DNA from 3 places in the Cupriavidus sp. genome. Region 1 is predicted to be linked to each of the others. Evidence: predicted binding sites of a transcription regulator. Region 1 holds the regulator's gene; each other region holds the start of a gene.

Region 1 (5,475 bases):
AGTTCAGGTAGGCAAGCCCACCCACTTCCTCGGCCTTGCCAGATACCTGCAGCGTTTCATAGACCGTGATCACGTCCGCCGGCTTGGTGGCGGAGATCAGGCGCGCAATGCTCTGGAAGATAAGACGGTGGTCGAAGCGATAGAAATCGGCTTCCGACAGGAAATCGGCAATTCGGTCCCAAGCGGCGTTATCCAGCAGCAACCCGCCGAGCACCGATTGTTCGGCCTCGATCGAATGCGGAGGAACCTTGAGACTGTCTAGTTGGGGGTCTGCGGCGGGCGCGTTCATGGGGGGCAATTATAGCGGCGCCGGGCGGCGCGCAAACAAAAAAGGCAGGAGCGCGGCTCCTGCCTTTTTCTGCATCGGACATGCCAGCGTGCGCCGGCACATCACCCGCGGGTACGACTTAGACGTGGTCGCCCAGCACGGACACGGTTACGTCCACCACCACATCGGTGTGCAGCGCAACGGTGATCGGGTGGTCGCCAACGATCTTCAGCGGACCGTTTGCCAGACGCACTTGCGACTTTTCCAGCTTGTAGCCTTGGCCTTCCAGGGCTTGGGCGATGTCGGCGTTGGTCACCGAACCGAACAGACGGCCGTCCACACCCGACTTCTGGGTGATCTGGACGGTCAGGCCGTTCAGCTTCTCGCCTTCGGCTTGTGCAGCAGCCAGCTTCTCGGCAGCGGCCTTTTCCAGCTCGGCGCGCTTCACTTCGAATTCGGCGATTGCGGTTTGCGTAGCGCGACGAGCACGCTTCGACGGGATCAGGAAGTTACGTGCGTAACCGTCCTTCACACGAACGATCTCACCCAGGTTGCCCAGGTTGACGACTTTTTCCAGCAGAATGACTTGCATCGTGTATTTCTCCTTGCGGTCCCGGGACTATCAGTTCTTGTGCAGGTCGGTGTACGGCACCAGCGCCAGGAAGCGGGCGCGCTTGATAGCCGTGTCGAGCTGACGCTGATAGTGCGCCTTGGTACCGGTCAGACGAGCCGGCGTGATCTTGCCGTTGTCGCCGATGAAGTCCTTCAGCGTGTCCAGATCCTTGTAGTCGATCTGTTCGACGCCAGCCACGGTGAAGCGGCAGAAGCGCTTGCGCTTGAACAGAGGGTTCTGTTGCTGGAAGCGCTTCTTGTTCTTGTTGTCACGTTTGACGAATGCCATGATTCAATCCTTTTCGAATGCTTTACATCGAGTGATGTGAAAGACCAGTGTCTTGCTGTTGCGGTGCTTGCGCGCCAGGAATCCTTCGCAATCAAGCAACGTGCCGAGCGGCAACCGCTCGAGTCGCTGGCCGATGGCGCCAATGGCCATGGCCACGACCGCAAACTCCACCTGCCGGGGCGTTTCCGCCTCCAGGACCTCGCCGGCATGCTGCAGGATGCAGTTGACGACGGGTACTCCGGCCGGTGTGTAGCGCAGCGTGTCTCGTTCGGCGAGGGTGGCGGTCAGCCGAAGCTGGTTCACCGCGACACAGCAGTCCGCACTTAGGCGGCCTGGCCTTCCGTGGTCGTTTGCGCGGCCTTGCGGGCTTCTTCGCGCTGCACTTCCTTCATCATCGGCGAAGGAGCAGTCTCGGCCTTCTTGGTCTGGACGATCAGGTGGCGCAGGACGGCGTCGTTGAACTTGAACGCGTGTTCCAGTTCAGCCAGCGTTTCCTTGCCGCATTCGATGTTCAGGCAAACGTAGTGAGCCTTGGCCAGCTTCTGGATCATGTAGGCCATCTGACGGCGGCCCCAGTCTTCCACGCGATGGATCTGACCGTTCTGCGAGATCACGAGCTGCTTGTAGCGCTCGATCATCGCCGGCACTTGTTCGCTTTGGTCCGGATGGACGATAAATACGATTTCGTAATGACGCATTGACGCTCCTTTTGGATGAGCCACCCGGGCGTCAAGTCCGGTGCGGCAAGGTTGAATAGCCCGCGAGTATAGCCCGTAACCAGGCGACCCGCAAGCAGGCCGACCGTAGCCTACGATCGGGCGTAAAGATCCTGCAGGCGCCCGGAATCGGCGCCAAGACCCGGGTCGGACGCCAGGGCCAGCAACAGCAACACGCGCGCCTTGTACGGGTTCAGGTCGGCGGCCGAGGCGAACAAGCCGGCGGTGGGCGCCGGCTTGGCTGCCAATGCCACGTGACCGGCACCGGTGCGCGAGCTGCGTACCACCGCCACGCCACGCGCCGCGGCATCGGCCAGCGCGCCCGCCAGGGTTTCATGCACCGAGCCATTGCCTGCCGCTGCCACCACCAGGCCCTTCACGCCGGCCGACACCAGTGCATCGACAGCCACCCGCCCTGGTTGGGCATAGCTGGCCACGATCTCCACCATCGGCCAGCTTGCGGGCACCGGCAGGTACGATCTGTCCGCACCCGCCGCCAGCGGCGCCCGCGCAAACCGGATATAGGTGTCCTGCACGAATCCGAGCGGACCGGCAACCGGCGAGACAAAAGCATCGACCGCCGAAGTATGTGACTTGGTGACATCGCGCGCGGCGTGGATCTGCTGGTTCAACACCACCAGCACGCCCTTGCCGCGCGCCGCCGGATTGGCCGCTACGCGCACCGCATCGAGCAGGTTCAGCGGGCCATCGGCGGACAGCGAAGTCGAGGGGCGCATCGCGGCGGTAATTACCACTGGCACCGGCGTAGCCTGCGTCAGATGCAGGAACATCGCCGTTTCCTCAAGCGTGTCGGTCCCATGCGTGATCACGATACCGGCCACATCGGGCTGCGCCGACCAGTGCGCCACGCGCGCGGCCAACTGCTGCCAGAGACTGAACATCATGTCCTTGCTGTCGACCTGCGCAACCTGCTCCGCCTCGATGCGCGCAACATCGGCCAGGACGGGCACGGCCTGCACCAGTTGCGATACCGGCACGGTGGCGGCCTGGTAATGGGCACTGCTGGCAGGACTTCCGGACGATCCGGCAATGGTGCCGCCCGTGGCGAGCACAACGATTCGAGGCAAGGAAGCGGTCATGTCAGCGCTGATCAGTCGATGGATCCGGGCGCCGATTGTAACTGCCGCGCCGCGCCGCTCGCAGCCATGGCAAACCCGTGGACCGCAATCCGGTGCGCCATCCAGTGCACCAGCACGCCAGGCCCGCATGTTGAGCCCACAGCGCAAATTGTGCTTGCACTTCACTCGATACTGTATAAAATCACAGCATACTGTTTAAACATACAGTGCTTCGGCACTGAGACCGGCGAACCATGGCGACCCTGACACCCCGGCAGCAGCAGATCTTCGATCTGATCCGCAATGCGATCCGAAATACCGGCTTTCCGCCGACCCGCGCAGAGATCGCTGCCGAATTCGGCTTCTCCTCGCCCAATTCCGCCGAAGAACATCTGCGTGCGCTGGCTCGCAAGGGCGTGATCGAACTGACGCCAGGCGCATCGCGCGGCATCCGGCTGAAGGTTTCGCGCAGCGACTCGGAGCGCGAAGACCAATTCTCGCTGCCGATGGCTGGCGTGCTGCAATTGACGTTGCCGCTGGTCGGCCGCGTCGCAGCTGGTAGCCCGATCCTTGCCGCGGAACATATCGATCGCCAATACCACGTGGATGCCTCGGTCTTCGACGAGCGCCCCGACTACCTGTTGCGCGTACGCGGCCTGAGCATGCGTGACGCGGGCATTCTCGACGGCGACCTGCTGGCCGTGAAGAAGGCCAGCGAGGCCGCTAACGGCAAGATCGTCGTGGCCCGCCTCGGCGAGGATGTCACCGTGAAGCGCCTGAAGAAACGCGGCGACACGATTGAACTGATCGCCGAAAACCCCGATTTCCAGAACATCGTGCTGCAATCCGGTCGCGATGAGTTTTCGCTCGAAGGTATCGCTGTAGGCCTGATCCGATCATCAGGTTTTTAAACCGGGGGAAGAGACTCCACGCGGAGTCGCGAGAAGTCGCACAAAGTCTCTGACCTCTAGTCCCCGCGACCCGGCAGCACGGCCGTCTGCCCTGGTCACCCGCTTTGCTTTGCCCATGCCGCCCCGTCCTCCCTGGACGGCGGGCGCGGACTTCTGCTGAACGCAAATTACGAGGTGCTGCCATGCTGCCATCCAACTCCATCGCCCCCCGCCGCCCGGTCAAGCCGGTACCGTTCCGACAAATCAAGGGCGTTCGCGTCTACCAGGGTGCCCAGCGCCGCACGATGGTCGGCAACATGGCCGCAATCTGCCGCATGCTGGAACTCGACGAACCGACCTCGAAACTGCACGCCTGAACTCGAGCTCGACGCGTTTTCCCAACCCTCTATCAGCATTGCGGGCCGCGCTTAACGGCAGCAAGTCGCTAACCCTTGAGCGATTGTAAAAAGTGGAGTCGCATGCTCACAACGTGTAATTAAGAGCACGTTTAAATCTGTTGAAAGACTGATTAAACTCACTAGCGCGCAATGAAACACTGGCGCATTGGCGTCATGCGCAGACCCGGACCTTGACGGCCCCGCCGAGGTCCGGTTTTTTTTGCCCTGCGCCAAACGCAACTTGCGATGTCAGTCGGCCAGCGGAAATCCAAACCAGTCCGCAGCCAGGTCGGCTTCGAACGGCACCATCCACGCGACACCGTTAGCTGCCTGGTATTTCTGGAACTGACCACCAACCAGGCGCTCCACCGCAATCGACTTGCGCCCCTCGCCACCCCTCTCGACCTCGATCACAAACTCGAAGTCGTCGGGAACAAACCCATGCTTGCCGCAAGCGGTTGCCACCTCGTCCTGCTCCTGCCGTGAAAGATCATGGAACCGCAGCGTCATGACTCACCCCCACCGAAGCGCTCAATGGCAATGAGTACAGCATAGTCATTCGGCAAGGATCGCCGTCGGCGACTGAGGCGCGGACCCGTACCTTGAGAAGTCAGACGTTGGTGGAGGAGATAAACGGTGAGTGCGGAAAGCAAAAAAGCCGCTTGGATAAGCGGCTTTTCTGGGAATACTTTGGGGTGGCTGACGGGACTCGAACCCGCGACAACAGGAATCACAATCCTGGACTCTACCAACTGAGCTACAGCCACCGTAGTGATGTTTCGCCAACCGATGCGTCGATCAGCGAAGAACAAGACTATACAAGGATTCCTGATGGATGGCTAGTATCCCGCACAAAAAAATTCAAGGAAGCCTGACAGACTTCATCGGCTTCCAACCCACTTCGCTTCCAGCAGCACAGCATTCTTGATTGCATCAATCGTATCGGCCTCGCTTGGAAACAGGCCAAGCAAGCGTTTCGATTTGCCATTGAGTACATCGCGTTGCAGCGCCTTGCCTGCTTCGACCGACGTACCCGCGTGCCAGCAATAGCGCGCGGTCCATTTGCCGTCCTGCAATTGCTCCGCAACCCAGATCACCCGGTAGTCTTCGAAGACTTCACCGAATGGTTGTTCCGTTTCCATTTCAGTTCCTCAGGGCTTGCTTCCGATCGCTGGCGGCGGCACCAATCACTGCAGTGCCGCGCCAGGGCTTGGCCAACCCAC
Region 2 (5,475 bases), on a different contig from region 1:
CGACGTACCGTTGGGCCGGTGGGCCAGGGTGTCTTCGCCACCTGATGCCGGGGCATCGGCGCGTGACGCGGTCTGGGGGGACGACGCCGCAGCGCCGGCTTTCGGTTTCGGCTGGTGACCATACCAGCGCGGGTAAAACTGGCGAACCACCTCGCCCTCGAAATGGAGCGCATGGCAGCCATGGAGTTGCATCGGTGGTTCGGGATTCGTATCTTCAAGGCCATCGCGGATCTTGAACACATCGCCCGCGAAGGCCTGGATGGCGGTGGTCGGCAAGACGCCGGCCAGTTCGGTGAGATGGGTGCAGCCGTCGATACTGCCCAGGCGCTCGCGCACCGCCTTGCGGAACCCCTTCATCAGGTTCAGGCCGATCAACTGACGGTAGGCCGGGCCAATCGTGTCGCAATGAGTCGGATATGGCACCCAGTCGGAACAGGCTTCGGCGTCCACGATGTTCAATCGCAGGTCGATCGTCACGCGCAACCACAAGTCGTGCAACGGCTGGCCTTCAGGCCTGACCCGATTGCCCGCCAGCGCGATGTCGCGTGGCTTGGTATCGGTCAGGCGTGCCTCGATGTCCCACAGGCCGTCATCCCGCAAATACGCCTCGGCCGTGATGGCACGGCGGTGACGCAAGGCTCGGGTGACAGGCGGGGAAAGCGGCATGACAGCAGGGGCTGAAGCGGCAGGCTCTTGTGGCGAAAAATCGGGGGCAACCGGGCAAAAACCGGCTAAACATCGCGGCAGACGGCCCGGCACCAGCCGGACGGCCGCCTTGGCCGGGAGAACTCGTGGAGTTTAACATGCCGCGCCGCTTTGACCGGGAACATCCTGCGCACCCGCTTGTATGGCACCGATTGTTGCGGCGGCAAACCCGGCAAACCCGCGCCACACAACGGATCCCGGCCGATGAGGAGCGTGGCCGCTGCGTTGCACCAGTGGTACGACAACTGCCTTGACGCGCGCTTGAATACCCCTTATGCGTACGCAGGTATGCAGATGGCTACCCGCCCTGCTCTCCTTACTCGCCCAACTCTTCTTGCGCGTCTTCTTCAGCGCCGCGGATGATCTTGCCGATCACCGCGCGCGAGAAACCGCGCGCCATCATGAAACGGATCTGCTTTGCACGTGCCTCGGGTGAATCGGGTGGCACGCCGAAGCGTTTGCGCCAGACCTCGGCCGCACGCTCCACCTCGCTGTCGCGCAGGCGTTCCTGCAGATCGCGCAACTGATCGTTGCCCAGCTGGTGGGTCTTGGCTTCCTGCATCACGCGCGCGGCGCCGTACCGGCTGGCGCGGCGATGCACGAGGCTGTCGACGAAACGGTCGTTGGACAGCCAGTTTTCGCGCTCCAATGCATCGAGCAAGGCCTCCACCTCTTCCGCCGATTCGGCATGCGGAGCCAGCTTGCGGGACAGTTCGGCACGGCTGTGCTCGCGACGGGACAGGTAGCCCACTGCGCGGGCTTTCAAGGAGAGGGGTGGGCGGGGCATCCGGGAGTTCTGCCAGCTTCAAAACAAAAAAGCCGCCGCACAACCATGCGACGGCCTTCCTTTACAACAACGTCAACCTCAGCCGTCGATCTCGGCCGGTGCGCCAACCGCGGCATTGGTCGGGGCCACGCCGAGTGCTGCACGGACCTTGTTCTCGATCTCCGCCGCAATATCGGGGTTCTCGCGCAGGTATTCGCGCGCATTGTCCTTGCCCTGGCCGATCTTGTCGCCGTTGTAGCTGTACCACGCGCCCGACTTCTCGACGATCTTGGCGTCCACGCCGAGATCGATGATCTCGCCCTGGCGCGAGATGCCCTGGCCATAGAGGATGTCGAAGAATGCCTCGCGGAACGGCGGCGACACCTTGTTCTTGACCACCTTGACCTTGGTCTCGTTACCGATCACATCATCGCCCTTCTTGATCGAGCCGATGCGGCGGATATCGAGACGCACCGACGCGTAGAACTTCAGCGCGTTACCGCCCGTGGTGGTTTCCGGCGAACCGAACATCACGCCGATCTTCATGCGGATCTGGTTGATGAAGATCACCAGGCAATTGGTACGCTTGATGGTGCCGGTCAGCTTGCGCAGCGCCTGGCTCATCAGGCGGGCCTGCAGGCCCGGCAGCGAATCGCCCATCTCGCCTTCGATTTCGGCCTTCGGTACCAGCGCGGCCACCGAGTCGATCACGATCAGGTCGATCGAGCCCGAGCGCACCAGTGCGTCGGTGATTTCCAGCGCCTGTTCACCGGTATCCGGCTGCGAAATCAGCAGGTTGCCGACGTCCACGCCCAGCTTGCCCGCGTATTGCACATCGAGGGCGTGTTCCGCGTCGATAAACGCGCAGGTGCCGCCCAGCTTCTGCATCTCGGCCACCACCTGCAGCGTCAGCGTGGTCTTGCCCGACGATTCCGGGCCGTAGATCTCGACCACGCGGCCGCGCGGCAGGCCGCCGACACCCAGCGCGATATCCAGGCCCAGCGAGCCCGTGGACACCACCTGGATATCCTGTTCGATTTCCCCATCGCCCAGACGCATGATCGAGCCCTTGCCAAACTGCTTCTCGATCTGGGAGAGCGCGGCGGCAAGCGCCTTCTGCTTCTCAGCGCTCACGCCGGCGCCGGCCTTCTTGTCGTCCATGGTCGTCCTTCAGTCAATGGTGTATAAATAGGCCGCATGCGGCGCGGCGCCTGATTTTCAAGCCTTTTCCGGGATCTTCCCCAGGGCTGGGGCGCCTGGCCCGGCACTGCGCAGCACCCTTCCGGGGCAGCTTGCGCGGAATGTCGGGTACTGTATAAAAAAACAGTATGCTTGGCAAGCCCCACCGGTTCCGCAGCCGGCGGCAGGCGATGCCGGCCCCCTGGGTGGAGACAATCATGCGGATTCTGATCGCCGAAGATGACGATGTGCTGGCAGACGGCCTCACACGATCGCTACGCCATTCCGGCTATGCGGTGGATCACGTTGCCAATGGCCTGGAAGCCGATTCCGCGCTCTCCACGCAAACCTTCGACTTGCTGATTCTAGACCTCGGCTTGCCGCGCATGCCCGGGCTCGAAGTGCTCAAGCGGCTGCGCGCACGCGGCGCCATGCTGCCGGTACTGATCCTGACCGCGGCCGACGGCGTGGACGAGCGCGTCAAGGGCCTGGACCTTGGCGCCGACGACTACATGGCCAAGCCATTCGCGTTGACCGAGCTTGAAGCGCGGGTACGGGCGCTGGTGCGGCGCGGCGCCGGTGGCGGTGCCACCCTGATGCGCCATGGCCCATTGGCGTTCGACCAGGTCGGGCGCATCGCCTATCTCAACGAGCAGATGCTGGACCTTTCGGCACGCGAGGTCGGCCTGCTGGAAATCCTGCTCACGCGCAGCGGCCGGCTGGTATCGAAGGAGCAACTGGTCGACCACCTGTGCGAATGGGGCGAGGAAGTCAGCAATAACGCGATCGAGGTCTACGTGCATCGGCTGCGCAAGAAGATCGAGGTTGGCGGCATTCGCATTGCCACCGTGCGCGGCCTGGGCTACTGCCTCGAGAAATTCCAGCCGGCCGTGGCTGCGCATGGCTGACGACGAGCACCCATGAGCCTGCTGCGCCTGCCATGGCGACGCCAATCCGCCGCAGGCGCCCCCCGCCCGCCCGACGCCGCCCGCCCCACGCTGGCGGATGCCGCGGCCGAGGACGCCGCGCTGGCCGATGCATTGCCGCACCTCGAGGAGACTTCGGCCCATCCGGCACCGCGCTCGCTGTTCGGTGAGATCCTCGACTGGATGCTGGCCCCGCTGCTGCTGCTGTGGCCGATGAGCATCGCCGTCACCTACCTGGTGGCCAAGTCGATTGCCAACGGCCCGTTCGACCGCTCGCTGGAAGCCAGCGCCATCGTGCTGTCGCAGCAGGTGCGCGAAGTCAATGGACGCGTGACGCTGCAACTGCCGCTGTCGGCGCGCGAGATCCTGCGCGCCGACGAAACCGACAACATCTACTACCAGGTGGTGGGCCGGCGCGGCGAGTATGTGGCCGGCGACCATGACCTGCCGCTGCCGTCCGAGGATGAGGAGGGCCACGCGGGACTGGTCTCGCTGCGCGACGATCGGGTGGCCGGCAACGATGTGCGCGTGGCCTATACCTATGTCGACCTGAAGAATGTCGGTGGTCCGCAGCCGGTGCTGGTACAGGTGGCCGAAACGCTCGACAAGCGCGCGCGGCTGGCCAATGAAATCATCAAGGGCGTGATCCTGCCGCAGTTCGTGATCCTGCCGCTGGCCGTGGTGCTGGTATGGTTCGGACTTACGCGCGGACTCGCACCGCTCACCGCGATCCAGCAACGCATTCGCGCGCGCAACCCCGGCGACACGAGTCCGATCGACGAGCGCGCCGCACCGCAGGAAATCACGCCGCTGGTGGCGTCGTTCAACGACCTGCTCGCGCAGCTCGACCAATCGGTACAGACGCAGAAGCGCTTTATCGCCGATGCCGCGCACCAGATGAAGACCCCGCTGGCGGGCCTGCGCATGCAGGCCGAACTGGCCCAGCGCGAACAGTCGCCCGAGGAATTGCGCCGTTCGCTGGCACAGATTGCCGGCAGTTCCGAGCGCACCGCGCACCTGGTGACGCAGTTGCTTTCACTGGCACGCATGGAGAACCTGGCCGGCGTGGGTGGCATGGCGCCGCTGGACCTGGCCACGCTGGCGCGCGACGTGGTCAAGGACTGGCTGCCGCAAGCGTGGGCGCGTTCGATCGACCTGGGCCTGGAGGCCGACGACCATCCCGTGATGATCACGGGCAATCGCTTGATGCTGACCGAGATGCTCAACAACCTGCTCGACAATGCCATCCGCTACACCCCTGCCGGAGGCAATGCCACGGTACGCGTGACACGCGATGCGTTCGAGCCGTTCGCCTACCTGGATGTGGAAGACACCGGGCCAGGCATTGCACCGGCCGATCGCGAACGCGTGATGGAACGCTTCTTTCGCGTGCTCGGCACCAATACCGAAGGCAGCGGCCTGGGGCTGGCCATCGTGCGCGAGATCGTGCAGCAGCATGGCGGCGAAGTGACCATTGCCGACAACGTCTACCAGGCGTCGCCACGACTGGCCGGCACGCGCTTTCGCATTACCCTGCGCCGGACCGAACCCGAAGAGACGCCGGCATGAGAAAGGCGCCACGCGACCGGATGACGCCGCAGGAGCGGCGCGCCTGGCACCACAACATGCGCTGGATCGGCGCGCTGCTGGCGGCGTGGTTCATGGTCACGTTCGTCGTGAGCTGGTTTGCGCGCGACCTCCAGTTCGATTTCCTGGGCTGGCCATTCTCGTTCTGGATGGCAGCGCAGGGTTCACTGATCCTCTACGTGCTGATGGCCGCGCTGTACGCGTGGCGCATGAACCGGGCCGACGACGAGGCGCATGCGCTCGAACAGGCCGAGGCCGGAGCCGACGCACACCCGGCCCCGCCCGCGCACCCTGACAACGGCACCGTCCCCG
Region 3 (5,475 bases), on a different contig from region 1:
TCCCACCAGCCGAATGCGCGAGTAGGAGCTGAGTCAACGTCGTGCGACGTAGGTCCTTTGGTTTCAGCGCGCCATCAGGGCCGATGAAAGTTGCAGCAATCTCAAATGAGAGGTCGATGTTTTGATCCCGAGACACCAACAACACCTGATCACGACACCAGCACACTTGCACGAAGAGTTGGAAGCTGCAGCGCTGCGCTATGCGGCCATGAGCCCTTCCGATTTCAAGGATGACGTGTTGGTCGTCAGTGCGAGCACGCTTCGAGACCTGGGCATGATCAGCACCGAGACATGGTGCGGGGTTCCGGCCGGTGGTTCGGTGCGCGTCCGTCGTACAAGCGCCGGCGAAATGCACGCTCAAGTCGCTTTGCCTTGGCAGGCCGCCACACGCGATCCAGGGCTAGCGGTGCGCCTTTAGACGCATCACCAAAGCAGTTCCTTATGCGGACCGCTCAACGGGCACCAGTGAGCGATCAAGGAAACGCCCCGAGGCGAGAGGAGAGTCAATTGCAGAGGATCACTGAAGCTGTCAATTGCGCGCTGTGTCATATGCCGGCATCGCGGTGGGCTTTGCAGCAGAGGTCGGACGGCCATATGTATAACTGCCCGGTCTGCGGTGGCCGCTACAGCATTGGCACGGCGGCATTGACACGGGCGAACGATAAAGGGGTGCCGGCCGCCCTCCTGGGCGATGTGCGTCGAGTCATTGCCCGAGGCGATCTCCCTCGGGTCGGCAGGATCGCGAGCGACTGGCAGATAGAAGTTGTGGGGCGGCAGGACGGGGATGCCGACCTTTGAGCGAGAACGCCCCACGAATCAACAACCAGGCGCCCAAGCGCTCCGCACCGGCCGGAAGCCCGGATGAGGCAGGAAGATGGCCGATCGCAGCGGAGATAAGACGGATTGGAAAGCGAGGGCCGAGCAGTTGGCGATGCTCCTGGACAGTTTTCGCGAGGACGCTCGACGCTACCGGCATCTGATGGCGCTCGCCAGGCCCGAAACCGATGGGTGGCACATTCACGTGCCGGGGGATCTGGAGATGCCCTTTGCGAAGGCCATCGACACTCATGCACTCGTCAAGCAAGCGATCACCAACGCGAACACCAAGGATTGATTCCGTTCTAGCGCCAGCGAAAACGCCCCATCCGGGGATATCCGGCGCTTTACGCGGCCCCGCACCGGCCGGGCGCCGGTGTCGCAGGAGGCGGTAATGCAACAGTTTTTCATTGATGAACAAGCTGCGCGCCGCTTCATGCGCGAGGAATGCAGCTGGCCAGATCGGGACATTGATGCGCTGGCCAGCGTGCGGGCGCTGGAAAACTGCGAGTGCGAGGAATACTTCGGCGCGTGGATCGTTTGGCAACCCTGCGCCGGCTGCGGCAAGACGCTCCCTTGTGCGCCGGATGCCGTCGCTGACTATGAGTGCGACGCCTGCGACTACGACACGAACCGGGACCTCTGAAAACGCCCCGGTAGGGGAACAACCCGGCGCCCCAAAGCGTCCCGCACCGGCCGGTTGCTGGAGAGAACTCTGAACATGCCGACCGACGATCAAAACACTCCCCAGCATCCGGAAGATGACGCCGAAGACGACGCGATACGTGCTCAGCTGTTTCCGGATATGACCATCGAGTAATTCCGAGCGATGCGCAACCGACAACGGCAGGCATTCGATGATTTGTCTCCCGAGGAGCAGAAGCGCGTTCGCAACGACGTCGACCGGATGGGCGAGCGTGCAGCCGGAGCGGTTGCAGATGGCGCTATCCGCAAGGCGCGATCCGGCCGCTGAAGGAAAACGCCGCGGTGACCTAGTGAAGCGCCATGCCCGAGTGTGGAACATGGGCCGATCTGGCATAATCCACGGCAAGGTTGCTTAGGTCAGGGGCGGTTGCGGGCAGTTCGACCCTGCTGGGTGCCTCATACCTGGTCTTTTATGTTCTATTGCTGATGGTGCTTGGTTTCGCCAAGCTGCGCGGTATGACAAATATTAACTCGACATCAACTGATGTCGGAAAGGCCGAAGGTGAAGGTATGGGCAAAAACTCTCTGGATTTCGTGAAGCTGTCTGTGTTGTCTGTGTTGGAAACGATTCACGGGCTGGGTATGAGTGCACTTGTGGCTGTAGCGCTGCCCTAAGCAACTTTGGCAAAAGCCGCCTCCGGGCGGCTTTTTTACGCCAGTGGTCCATGCCGATAACTGTTCGTTATCGGCATGCAGCTTCAAGCGCCCCAAGCCATTCAAGCATCTGCGCTGGACATTTCTGAAGCGGCCGCAACACGGTCCTCGCGGTCCTGACGCTGCTCCGGGCTCGATAGAATCCGACCGCGGCGGTGGGCCCCGCCGATGCCCGCCAGATAGACCAGACTCTGAAGCGGCAAAAGCAAAGCGCTAGAAGCTGCAGGCCCTCGACGCTTTAGTATCTGTGCGCGTACACAGCCACCTGGCGCTGGCTCGAGTGCAATGCGCAGTGGAGATGCGGAGGCATCGTTGGCGGCCGAGGCCGAACGAATGGCGAACACCAGTGCGTCCGTTGCAGCGGCAAGGGCCTGCAGGCGCCGGATAGACTCGGGCCGAGTGCGCGGCAACCACGCCACGAGCGCGCCTAGTGCATTCGAGCGCAAGATCGTCTCGCACGCCCACTGTGCATCTGCCGCCGATTCTGCCTTCACCCAGCGAACATGCTTGGCCAAGCCGATACGCGCAAGTTCTGGCGCGTTTGGAGCATACGGGCAGCTCACTAGCCATATCGGGCGATTGCGCTGCGCCGCCGCATCTAGCGCACCGTGGAGCATTGATAGTTCGCCGATGCCCGGCTGCTTGACGATCAATTCAGTGACGGCACCTTCCGCCCAACCTCCACCCGGCAGTTGCCCATCCAAAGCCTCGATGCCGCTGGCGATAACTCTGCCCACGGGCTGCGCCAATTGACTCGCCCTCCATAGAGAAGGGTGGATCGCGCTCGGGTCGCTGAGCGGATTGACCTTTTGCGAAGGAGCGATCGAAGGAGGCGGCGACGACGCGTCGACATCGGTAGTCGCTATCAACACAGCCTCAGCGTCACCCAAGAGGGAAAGTTGATGGGCAGAAATTCCCGAGCAAGGAGTTTGCGATAGATGAGGCGGCATACTGTATATACATACAGTATATAGGTGATTTTTGCAATTTTATTCACTATGTATTTCTACTAATGAAAACTATGCGGAGGCGTTTAGCCGGCTAAACGGCAAATTTGAATCGCTTAACATAATCTATATTATGCCTTTTAGATCACTTTTAGCCACATTTAACCGCCAACATTCCAAATCCACGTTCTTTCATATGGCTGGAGCTTCACCTAGCAAACGTGCACGACGTGCCTCATAATCGATACCCCATTTTTAATCGAAGGGCTTGGGCATGTCTTACGACGATTCGCAGGAAAAGTACTTTGAAGCTACCCTTACGGAGCTTTCTAAGCAGGCAGCAACGCTGGTGATCCAGGGGTGGGGGCGTGAAGCCGCCGCCGTCAAGGTAGTCACCCGCTTCGTCAATAGCAGCGAGGCGGCAGGCGATGTTCAGGGCGTGCTGCAGACCCTGGAAGAGAACCAGCCCATCACGGTTGCCGGCAAGGCATCGCAGGTTGCGCAGATTGCCAACGAAATTAGACATATCGTCGAGCACGAGTTGAGCAAGGTCCTCTCCGCTGACTAGAAGCTGGCAGTTGCACAAGCGTCGCCGCTGTCACCACCAGCGACGTAGGACCGCAACCGATAGCAGGCCTCTACGTCCTCGCCAACACTCTGCATTATCAGCACAATGGAGACGATGATGACCATCAAGGACATTCACGTGGTTCCCGCGGGCGAAGGGTGGGTGGTTGAGGCGGCGGGCGCCGGAAAACGCGGCCGCGATGGCCAGCTCCGTGAGCGCAATTCTTTCGGCAATGACCCGCGAGACGTTAAGGGTTAAGGGTTAAGGGCTAAGGCCCATGGTCCGCGCTACTCCAGCGGTGCTGGACACCCTGAAACCGATGCTGCTCACGCCGCGAAAGGCTGTGCCGCGCGACGCCGGCTGGCTCGTCGAGCTCAAGTTCAAATACGTACCCCGTTCCGTTGCTTTTCCCAACACTCTTGCCAGAGAGTAACCCGTTGCGTTTGCCGAAGACAGGCGTTGCGATTGGGGTCAGATTGCAATTCTCGCGAGCGCCGGGAAGCGCAGCGATTCGAATCTGTGACAGCAGGGTTCATGCCAATCCCAACGGCTGCGTGCTATCCAAACCGAGATGCTTTATCTCTGAAATAATAGACAGCTCCAACGCCGTTCTGCCCCACCCCAGGAAGTCCTCATCGCTCTCATCGAGTGATGTCGCATTCCCATGAACTAATTTCGAGCGCATCACATACAATTCTTTGAATCGTTCGCGGATTGTATTACGACCTTTTATATTGTTACCAATTAGATAAGCGCAGCGGTCCGCTAATGTGTGAGTAAGACTACCATTACTAGTATCATCGCCAAACAGAGCTTCCAATCCAATGCAGGTCTGTAAAAACGCGAGCGTCTGATTCTCACTAACATAAGAATCGAAACACCACTCCGTTGCGGCTCGAACCCGTTTTGCCTCCGGCGAATCACTAATCATCAAGAGCGACGGCAAGCGAAGTACGCTTTTCAGTGCTGAATGCGCACTCTCTGCCGCAACTGCCTTTTTCCAATTCTCACTATCGGTATCTGGCCTTGCCTTTTCGAGTAGACGGCAAACATCCATTGGTAAGGGGGCTTTCGCGCCCTTCTTCGAAAGCCGATCCACGTAAACAAGATCAAACTTCTGAACAGCATGCTGGCTAGAAAGAAAGAATCCCAGACTCCCTGGAACGTCCTCCACTTTCAAGACGCGCTTGGAGATCAATTGCTGCAAAGCAGTCTTAAATGATCCGTAAGCCGTCTTGACGCCGCTTGTCTGCAGACCCCTCCCGCAATATCCAGCTACAACCGTTTGAAGAAATACCGTCCTTTTTTCCGTCTTAGAGAAAGCCGACAATAAACTGCCAGTGCCTGAGAAGAACTCCGGAAGCTCATCATACTTATCAAAGACTTTGATTCCAAATTCTTTAGAGATTTCAATCTCGCTAATTTCGTCTCCAAAATTTGGCATTACTAGGTAGACGTCATATTGCCTAGGTATGCTATCAAAGTATTCAGCCAAAGCACGCTCAAGCTGCTCCAGCTGACCCTGGATAAGGACTTCGGAAAGCCTTGTTGCAGGCGTATCTTTCTGATCTTCTAATATCTCGCGTATATGGTCTAAAAAAATAAAATAGACATCTTGTGAAGATATCCACTCGCGTTTTTGTTTCACAACCTCAACAGCAAGCGCGTTTACAGCGGTCGCCCATGAACTGTATATCGGCCATCCGTTTTCAATCTCACAGCAATCAATGCTGGCCGCTATCAGGCGCCGAATATTCGCCATGGCTTTTGCATGCATGCTCGTCT

The links. The regulator LexA, encoded in region 1, represses DNA repair genes until DNA is damaged. The targets are predictions, from matches to a motif close to ACTGTATNNNNATACAGT.
Region 2: recA (recombinase RecA) is a predicted target of LexA. The motif match lies at 2,782-2,799, and genes of this name have one in related genera.
Region 3: imuA (translesion DNA synthesis-associated protein ImuA) is a predicted target of LexA. The motif match lies at 3,126-3,143, and genes of this name have one in related genera.

The regions. Positions count from the first base shown of each region.
Region 1 covers NZ_DBHKYV010000030.1:92,916-98,390, reverse strand. The annotation lists gene ACO550_RS28165 (replicative DNA helicase) at 1-289, opposite strand, end outside; gene rplI (50S ribosomal protein L9) at 408-860, opposite strand; gene rpsR (30S ribosomal protein S18) at 891-1,169, opposite strand; gene priB (primosomal replication protein N) at 1,173-1,472, opposite strand; gene rpsF (30S ribosomal protein S6) at 1,493-1,867, opposite strand; gene ACO550_RS28140 (asparaginase) at 1,978-2,985, opposite strand; gene lexA (transcriptional repressor LexA) at 3,219-3,875, shown strand; gene ACO550_RS28130 (hypothetical protein) at 4,058-4,231, shown strand; gene ACO550_RS28125 (hypothetical protein) at 4,502-4,762, opposite strand; tRNA gene ACO550_RS28120 (tRNA-His) at 4,944-5,019, opposite strand; gene ACO550_RS28115 (hypothetical protein) at 5,134-5,394, opposite strand.
Region 2 covers NZ_DBHKYV010000001.1:97,455-102,929, forward strand. The annotation lists gene ACO550_RS00435 (DUF2889 domain-containing protein) at 1-666, opposite strand, end outside; gene recX (recombination regulator RecX) at 1,022-1,492, opposite strand; gene recA (recombinase RecA) at 1,571-2,632, opposite strand; gene ACO550_RS00450 (response regulator) at 2,869-3,558, shown strand; gene ACO550_RS00455 (sensor histidine kinase) at 3,571-5,145, shown strand; gene ACO550_RS00460 (sodium/substrate symporter small subunit) at 5,142-5,475, shown strand, end outside.
Region 3 covers NZ_DBHKYV010000027.1:32,638-38,112, forward strand. The annotation lists gene ACO550_RS26325 (hypothetical protein) at 875-1,114, shown strand; gene ACO550_RS26330 (hypothetical protein) at 1,211-1,462, shown strand; gene ACO550_RS26335 (hypothetical protein) at 1,948-2,136, shown strand; gene imuA (translesion DNA synthesis-associated protein ImuA) at 2,238-3,125, opposite strand; gene ACO550_RS26345 (hypothetical protein) at 3,397-3,690, shown strand; gene ACO550_RS26350 (hypothetical protein) at 3,805-3,948, shown strand; gene ACO550_RS26355 (HEPN domain-containing protein) at 4,223-5,467, opposite strand.